4 regions of the Rhodococcoides navarretei genome follow, and region 4 is predicted to be linked to each of the others. Evidence: predicted binding sites of a transcription regulator. Region 4 holds the regulator's gene; each other region holds the start of a gene.
What was found. The regulator LexA, encoded in region 4, represses DNA repair genes until DNA is damaged. The targets are predictions, from matches to a motif close to CGAACANNTGTTCG.
Positions count from the first base shown of each region.

Region 1: AABD04_RS03875 (HNH endonuclease signature motif containing protein) is a predicted target of LexA. The motif match lies at 843-856, and genes of this name have one in related genera.
Region 2: AABD04_RS24325 (HNH endonuclease signature motif containing protein) is a predicted target of LexA. The motif match lies at 901-914, and genes of this name have one in related genera.
Region 3: AABD04_RS03070 (HNH endonuclease signature motif containing protein) is a predicted target of LexA. The motif match lies at 747-760, and genes of this name have one in related genera.

Region 1 is NZ_JBBPCN010000001.1:787,649-789,849, reverse strand. Features, by position in the region: gene AABD04_RS03880 (hypothetical protein) at 19-573, opposite strand; gene AABD04_RS03875 (HNH endonuclease signature motif containing protein) at 891-2,201, shown strand, end outside.
Region 2 is NZ_JBBPCN010000001.1:5,145,410-5,147,610, reverse strand. Features, by position in the region: gene AABD04_RS24330 (molybdopterin-dependent oxidoreductase) at 1-681, opposite strand, end outside; gene AABD04_RS24325 (HNH endonuclease signature motif containing protein) at 931-2,201, shown strand, end outside.
Region 3 is NZ_JBBPCN010000001.1:626,419-628,619, forward strand. Features, by position in the region: gene AABD04_RS03060 (IclR family transcriptional regulator) at 1-375, shown strand, start outside; gene AABD04_RS03065 (hypothetical protein) at 372-644, opposite strand; gene AABD04_RS03070 (HNH endonuclease signature motif containing protein) at 787-2,201, shown strand, end outside.
Region 4 is NZ_JBBPCN010000001.1:2,847,148-2,849,348, reverse strand. Features, by position in the region: gene AABD04_RS13360 (acyl-CoA dehydrogenase family protein) at 1-500, shown strand, start outside; gene lexA (transcriptional repressor LexA) at 577-1,260, opposite strand; gene AABD04_RS13350 (hypothetical protein) at 1,603-1,998, shown strand; gene nrdR (transcriptional regulator NrdR) at 2,099-2,201, shown strand, end outside.

The sequences.
Region 1 (2,201 bases), 2.1 Mb from region 4:
AGAGGCCGCGTTTACCGGTCAGACGGCCACCGACAGTTCAGCGCATTCGCTGCCTTCCGGACCTGAATGAAGCTGCTGCTGAGCAGTATTCGATGCGTCGGTGACCACGCGTTGCATCCAATACGCGACTGTTCGATCAGTGGCGGCAAACCGATCCAGCACGTCCATGCACAGCCAGGTCGCGACCGAGAAATCCTGTTCCACTCCGTCGAGCCCGATCAGCGCCAACTCGTCGGCCACGGCGATGAGAGCGCGATCGACACCGGAACTACGACGCTCGAGCCACCCCAACGCCCGCCGGAGGTACTGCCAATCGGCCGCGGGCACAGAGCTGGTGGCCGATTGCTTGCACAGTTCCGCCGTCGCAACGAGCGCGTCCACAACCGGTGTCGACAGTGCACCGTCGAGTTCGGCGAGCATGCCCCGATCGGAATCCAAAAGGTCGGCCATGTAGCGCCAACGCGCCGGAAGGGCGACATCCTCGGGCCACAGATCCGTCGTACCGAACTGGAGTCGCGTGATCAGTTCCTTCGGTGAACTGCCCGAAGCGGCGAAACGAAATGCGTCGTTCATGTCGATCATCCCCACTGGGTCAACACACAACATCGGACACCGGCTCGACACTCGAGCTCGGAGAGACAGCCAAGCAGTGGCTTTCGTCACCGATGCAAGCAACGCTGCTGTGGTCGTTACGTCCGCCTTGGGGGATATTGAACGCCGCCACCAGCATCTACGCGACTCGTCGTTACCAAAAATCGATAACGTCACACTGGTGGCCGATGTGTAATCCACCACATAGTGCAGCGCTCCGACCGGGCCGTTTCGACTGCTGAGTGCGAGCAAGAACGTGTGTTCGAAAACTTGTCGGAGGGTCGCGATAGATTCTGTTCATGCTTTCGGGGGACGGCGGATCAGGGGTGGACGGCATCGAGACGGTGCCGCCCGCCCCTGAGGTGTCCGATCCCGAACTCTCGGTGCTGGTGGATCGTGTGGAGTCCGCGGTCGCGGAGTTGGCCGGGCGGGCGTCGGTGTCGTGGACGAACGCCGACCGGCGTGCGGTGATCCAACGGATGGAAACGCTCACCCGATCGGTGACCGCCTACTCGCACTCCTGGCTCAACGAGCTGATCGCTCAACACGGCCTCGATGTGTATCCGGGGTCGGTGCCGTGCTCGGTGGCATGGATGCTGCGGATCACCCCACGAACAGCAGGCGCACGAGTACGCCTGGCTGCCGAATTGGGGGATCGCACCGCACTCTCGGGCGAGGTTCTGCCGCCGTTGCTGCCGCATACCGCCGACGCATTGCGGGCCGGGTTGCTCGACGCCCAGCACGTGCAGATGATCCGCGAATTCTTCAAGCACTTGCCTGCCAGTGTGGATCCGCAGACCCGCGATCTCGCCGAGGAGCAGTTGGTGGGCTTCGCGTCGACCAGACGGCCCGACGATTTTGCGCCGTTGGTGGCGAACCTGGATTCGATCCTCAACCCCGACGGCGATCACGACGAGGACGAGGACGAGGACGGTAAGCCCAAGCCACGCAAGCGACGCGATGCTTTCTTCTACCTCGGCGAACAAGGTGCCGACGGCATGTCGGAAGGCAAATTCTGCGTCGACCCCGAGTTGCGGGCTTACCTCGAGGCCCTGTTCTCCAAAGCCGCGAAACCCGGCATGTACAACCCTGCCGACGGACAACCGATCACCGACGAAGAGACCGACAGCGACGAGACCTCCGGCGAGGACACCAAGAGCCCCCCAGGCGCGAGCGACGGTGCACGTCCCGATTCTGCAGCAGCCGAACCGGATTCGTCCGTATCGGGTGGGGTCTCCGATACCGAGACACCACCGCTACCGGAGCCGAAACACGGGTGGCGAGATGATGCGGGACTGTGGGGCGACGGTCCATGTGACAGTGACGGCTCTTGCGGCGACGGCGACTGCGACGGCGACTGCGGAGGTGGCCACTGCGGTGACGACTGCGGAGGTGGCCTCGAATGCGGTTGCGGCACAGGCTCCGAAGACACCTCCTCCGAGGACACTTCCTCCGACGGCCCTGCTGCCAGTCGTACCGCTGGCGGGCAGGGCGAGAGCGGTGAGGCACGGGACGAGGCGGCGGCGTCCACGCGCGCGGCCGCAGCCCAGCGTGATATCCGCACCCAGAACGAACGCCGTCACGACGCCCTGAAACTGGCGCTCCGACAC
Region 2 (2,201 bases), 2.3 Mb from region 4:
CACGGCAACGAAACCCATTCCGGCAGCCACCAATCCGATGGCACCGCGGCGATTCATGGTCGCCGGAGGGTTGTCGTCGTTCTGCTTGTCCGGAGCTTCGTTCCTGGCGCGCAACACGTCCATCAGGGATTCGGATCTCAGGGTGCGCCACATCAGCGGAACCTTGAGGCCGAGGTGAACGAGAAATCCGGAGATGAACACCCAGGCACCGAAGTAGTGAGCGGCGTAGAAATCGAAGCCGAACACGTAGTCGTACTGGATGTTGAGAACACCGGTGACGATCTCGAACAGCAGGCCGCCCACGAGAGCCAGCAGAGACAGACGTTCGAGCGCATGTGCGGGTGACCGCACCGGTGGTAGTTCGACGAGCTTGGGCATCACCGACCAGAGTTTGGCGATGACGAGCGGCACGATGATCAGGCCGAGCCCGACGTGCAGGCCCTGCGTGAGTTGGTAGAGCCAGGCAGGGTTCGTCGGCCAGTCGAAGAAGGGCAACCGTAGCCACCCCACGGCACCGGGCCTGGCCTGGCCGAACTGCGGGCCGTACGCGCTGTACGAGAGCAGACCCGTCACGATGATGATCGGCAGCGCCACCAGGAGTACCGCACCGAACAATGACGTCAACCACGTGCCGCGCAGCGGACTGCGGAAGCGCGCGAGCGGGTTGCGTGCGTCGGCCATGTAGGGCATTCGCTGCCCACGCAGTGCCGGATGTCTCGTGGCCTGCTCCGATACCGGCGGGTCATCGCTCACGTGCGCCTACCGCCCTTCGCTCGCTCGAAACCAGCATCCGGTGTCAGTATCGGGCCGAACAGCGAGAAAGCAAGCCGATACGTCCCCGCGGGGACGCGTCGGACCCTCGTCGAGAAGTTCTTGTCGGTGCCTCGTTCTACGCTTTGTCGAACATGCATTCGATGAATGGGGGCGTTCATGATCGACATGACCGAGGCGCGATCCGAGGCGGGGCGAATCGAGATGAAAGAGATCGAGACCGAAATCTGTGCTCTGGCCGGTCAGATCGCTGCGGCGTCGGCGCAGTATCTGATTCTGGTGGGTGAGTTCGATGCTCGACGCGGATGGGCGGCCTGGGAGGTGCGGTCCTGTGCGCATTGGTTGTCCTGGCGTGCGGGAGTCGATCTGCACACGGCCCGTGAGCAGGTGCGGGTGGCCAAAGCGATGCGAGAACTGCCGCTGATCACCTCGGCGTACCTGAGCGGCACGATCTCGTACTCCAAGGTACGAGCCATGACCCGGGTGGCCACGGCCGAGAACGAGGCATCGCTGCTGCAGAAAGCGCTGGATGCACCCGCCGCGCATATCGAACGGCTCTGTCGCGGCCTGAAGAAGGCAATGCGTCCGACCAGGGGCAACGGCGTCGACCTCGATCCGTGCGTCGGGCGGTGGCGCTGGGACGAGGAGGACGGCTCCTTGCTGCTCACGGCGCGGTTTCGCCCGGAGGACGGCAAGCGATTCCTGGCTGCGTTGACCAGAGCGGAGTACGAGCGCACCCGAACCGAGAGCGAATCACAGGGTGACCGGGCCGCCCCGGCGCCACCCAATCCGGTTCCGGCGATGATCGCGATGGCGGAGATGGTCTGCGACGCCGTCGATTCACCGGTCGTCTCACCGGCCGCGGAAGTGTTGGTCCACATCGGCAACAGCGCCGAAGCCGGATGCGATCATGCCCATTTCGACGACGGTCCGGGGTTGGACGACGAGACGTTGGCTCAGGTGCTGTGTTCTGCGGTCATGCGCACCGTCGGCCACGGCCGACTCGGAAAAACGGTGCGGTGGAGTTCGACCGCGAAAGCACCGAGCCGAACGCAGATGCGTCAGTTGATCATTCGAGACCGATGCTGCGCGGTGCCGGGGTGCGGCCGAACCCGCTTCATGCATGCGCACCACGTCACCTACCGCTCACGGGGAGGTGCGACGTCACTCGACAACCTGGTCCTGCTGTGCGGCGAGCATCATCGAGCGTTGCACGACGGGTACTTCTTCATCGAAGCCCGTGGTGATCAACGCTTTTCGTTCCGCCATCCCTCGGGAACCGAGATCATCCACGCTCCCGCGGTGTCCGGAGACGCCGACGAGATCAAGCGACGGTACGGCGACATCGCGCCCGACGCCATCGTGCCGAATTGGGGTGGGGAAGGTCTCGACCTGAGCTACGCGACCGATGTCCTGATCACGAATTGGCG
Region 3 (2,201 bases), 2.2 Mb from region 4:
GGAATTCGGCTGCCGCTCGGAGTGGCGTCCGCTGGGTTGGCCATTCTTGCGCACCTACCGGATCGGGAGGTCGACGAGTATCTGGGTGGCGTAGATTTGGTGCCGGAGTGGGGAGAGAGTCACGCCGCCGTGGAGATTCGCAGGCGGATAGCGCATACCCGCACCACAGGATTCGCCGTCAATCCGGCGCTGCTCGTGGAGGGCAGTTGGGGACTCGGTGCCGCCGTGTTCGATCGCGCCGACAAGCCGGCGTGGGCCCTGAGCCTGACCGGAGTCGAGACGCGATTCCGCGAGGATCGACGCCGGGAGCTGGGCAAGATGCTGCTCGACGCGGCACATCGACTCACCGTGCAACTGGGGGAGCGGCCCGCTTAGCTGTCGATCTCCACCAGGATGTCCGCGGCGTCCTGACTGCCTGCGGTGGCCAACCTCTGCAGCTCCACTCGATCGCCGCGTTCGCCGGCCAGTTCGACCAGGATGTCGATGGCGTCGGTACTGCCTGCGTCGGCGAGAGAGCGCAGTTCGTCGAGGTCGTTTCGAGAGCCTGCGAGTTCGACCAACTGGTCGAGTGCATCCTGATTGCCTTCGTTTGCCTGGGCGCGCAACGCAGCCAGCTCGGCCGCTGTGGAATCGGGCTCGGTCATGAAGTGGAGTGTAGAACGATTCACTCCGATAGTGGCAGGTCAGCTACGTCGAATCTGCGTTCTCCGTTTCTGTCGGTGGCTCGGGTTACTGTTCTTCCAGTTCGAACATGCGTTCCTGTTTCGGGTCACCGGGGGGTGAAAAATGGGTGCAGTACCGACCGTGTCGCTGGAGGCGTTGACTGCCGCTGCGCGGGCAGAAAATCGTCACGCGTTCCGCAAAATCTCCGCCTGCTACGACGTCCATCGGAGCTGGATCACCCGCGACACCAAGTACAAGCACTACAGCCGATACGGGCGCACCGAAATGGCAACCGCGTTGGGTTGCTCGGCCACCGTCGCCGAATCGTATGTGTCCGTCGGCGTTGCCCTGCACACCCGGCTCCTTCTGGTGAAGAAGGCATTCGAGGCCGGGGAGATCGACCTGCCGCGAGTGCGGATGGTGTGCCGGATCCTCGACAACCTCTCCGACGGGATCATCACGTCCATCGAGGACGAGATCGTCGAAGCAGCGCAACGTAATTCGCCCGGTCCGTTGGAGAAGGAGATCTGGGACATCCTTCTGCGGGTCGCCCCGGAGGAAGCGGCAGCACTACGGGAGTTCGCGAAACGATTCCGCCATGTTTCCTACAGCCCGGCCGGTGAGTTGGCGCGGATTCGAGCGGAGTTGACCGCACCCGAGGCGGCGGCGGCCTGGCAGCTGCTCGAGGAGATGGCCGACACGCTCTGCCCGAAAGACCCCCGAGGAAAGCAAGATCGCCTGTGTGATGCGTTCATGGCGCGCATGCACGGCGAATCCCGGTTGGCATGCCTGTGCCAACGTGATGACTGCCCGAAAAAAGATGCGGCATTGCCGGATCGCCGGGTGCCGTTGACGATGATCACCGTCGACATCGCCACCCTCATCGGACTGCTCGCCGACCCCGCGTATCTGGCCGGTCATGGTTCGATCGATCCGGATCTCGCGCAGGAACTCGCCCGCAATAGTCAGTGGCAGATCCTGCTCACCGAAGCAGTCACCCTCGCCGAGAAGTTGGGACTGGCTGCGCAGAACCCGGAAACCGGGGAATGGGAACGACGCTCGGACGGCGAGAGCGCAAGGGCTGCAACCGAACCCGAGACGGCAACAGTAGCGGAAGCGGACGCAGGCGCAGGCGCAGGTACCAACGCCAACGCAGACACAGACGCAGACGTGGATTCGGCTGCTGATGATGCTGAGGGAATGGGGTCGGCTACGGATTCGGGGGAGGAGGCAGATCCCTCGACCGAACCGACCTCGGCCAATTCACCTACACCTGCTCCTGCGCGTGCACCCGTGGACACCTCGACACCGGCACCAGCGGCACCAGCAGATGAGGTCGACGAGACTGGCGATGTCGGGGAAAACGGTGAGGCCGACGAGTCCGACGAGTCCGACGAGTCCGACGGGTCCGCGCCCATATCTGCAGCCGACCCGTCGGCAACTCCCGACCCAGGTGCCGCCGATTCTGTCCGGAAGCACGCAGCAACACGTGCAGGGTCACCGGTGACCGACCCGTCAGCGGCGGCAAAGTCTCACAC
Region 4 (2,201 bases):
TCACCGACGTGCGCGTGCCCGCCGCCAACCTGCTCGGTGAAGAAGGCATGGGGTTCATCTACCTCATGCAGAACCTTCCTCAGGAACGCCTGTCGATCGCTGTCGTCGCCGCTGCGGCAATGGAATCGGCACTGGACATGACGATCCAGTACTGCCGCGACCGCAAGGCCTTCGGCAAGTCGATCGGTAAGTTCCAGAACACTCGGTTCGTGTTGGCGGAGTTGGCCACCGAAACCACTGCCACCCGCATCATGGTGGACAAGTTCATCGAACTTCTCAACGCAGAGAAGTTGACCGTCCAAGAAGCCGCGATGGCGAAATGGTGGACCACCGAGAATCAGGTCAAGCTGATCGACCGGTGCCTGCAGCTGCACGGCGGCTACGGTTACATGAAGGAATACCCGATCGCCAAGGCGTACATGGATTCTCGTGTGCAGACCATCTACGGCGGCACCACCGAAATCATGAAGGAGATCATCGGCCGCGGATTGAATCTGTGATCCGCTGATCCGAGATACGCGAAGGGCCGCAGCACAGTGTGCTGCGGCCCTTCGCGTGTCACCACGGTGACGATCCCTACAGCTTGCGCATCACGGTGACGACCTTGCCGAGGATCGCGGCGTTGTTGCCCGGAATCGGCTCGAACAGCGGGTTGTGCGGCAGCAGCCACACCTCACCCTTGGACCGCTTGAACGTCTTGACGGTGGCCTCGCCGTCGATCATCGCAGCCACGATGTCGCCGTTGTCGGCCACGGACTGCTGGCGAACCACCACCCAGTCGCCATCGCAGATGGCTGCGTCGATCATCGACTCGCCGACCACCTTGAGCAGAAACAGTGAACCCTGACCGACCAGCTCGCGGGGGAGCGGGAACACGTCCTCGACGGCCTCCTCGGCCAGAATCGGGCCACCTGCTGCGATCCGCCCCAGTACCGGAACGAACGTCGGAGTCGGCAACCGATCCTGTTCCTCGGACGCAGGCGAACCGTCGACCGCGGCGGCAGCCTGGTCGGCCTGCACCTCGTCGAGGCCACGGACGTCGACGGCGCGGGGCCGGTTGGCGTCGCGCCTGAGGAAGCCCTTGCGTTCGAGCGTCCGGAGTTGGTGGGCGACGGACGAGGTCGACGTGAGGCCGACCGCGTCACCGATCTCTCGAATGCTCGGTGGATACCCGCGCTCGGTGACCGAGGCGCGAATGACCTCGAGCACCTTCCGCTGCCGCTCGGTCAGCCCAGCACTGATGTCGGTACCGACCTCCATGGCCTTGGATGTCGGCTCTGCGGCCGGCTTTCCCGCTGCGGTCTTCGTGGAACGCGTGGTCGACCTCGTCGAGGTCTCGTCCTTCATGCTGTCGGCCTCCTGCTGGTGTTCTGGATCCGGTCTGCGTGGTAGGTCTGCGCGGACTGGAGTTGATGGTGTCGACTCGTGTGGCGTGTGGTTTCTGGCACGAATCTAGCGTGTATCAGCTGTTGAATCAAACATCTGTTCGACTCGTGTCGCGTTTTCTACAGACTTTGTCGGAGCCTCGTGATAGAACTTCGAACAAGCGTCCATCGAACGCCTGATCGAACAATCGATCCACCGAGCGAAGACGAGGTTCCGATGACCATCACCACCGATCGCCCCACCACCGCAGGTGTCCGTACCCGGTCCGCTGTCGTCGAGCGTCGTCGCCGTGCTCGTCCCGCGCTGCGGAGTTCCATCGAGATGCGCGGTGCGCTGACGACTCCGTGCCTACCGGTTCTGGAGCCGACCTGGACCGACGTCACCGATCGTGAGGCCGCCGATCGCGAGTTCGACGAGACCTCGGCGCACTTCGCCGGTCAGCCGGTCCGAATGCGATCGCTCGTGCTGTGGATGTTGGCGGTTGTGGTCGTCGCGGGCGGCCTGATCGGCATCGCGAACCTACGGGCCGCTGCACCCGACGCAGGCGTGGGGCCGGCCGGTGTGGTCGAAGTACACGACGGAGCGGTCGTCGAGTACACAACGGGCAGATGACCACCGGCCCCATCGTGCCCAGCAGCACTGAGTATCCTCGACTGACTGCTCCGATGCGCGTGCTCGTCGTCGGAGCGTTGGATACGACGGAGGCTCCCCCATGCATTGCCCGTTCTGCAGGCACCCCGACTCGCGCGTGGTCGACTCGCGTGAGATGGACGAGGGGCAGGCAATCCGGCGGCGTCGCTCCTGCCCGGAGTGCG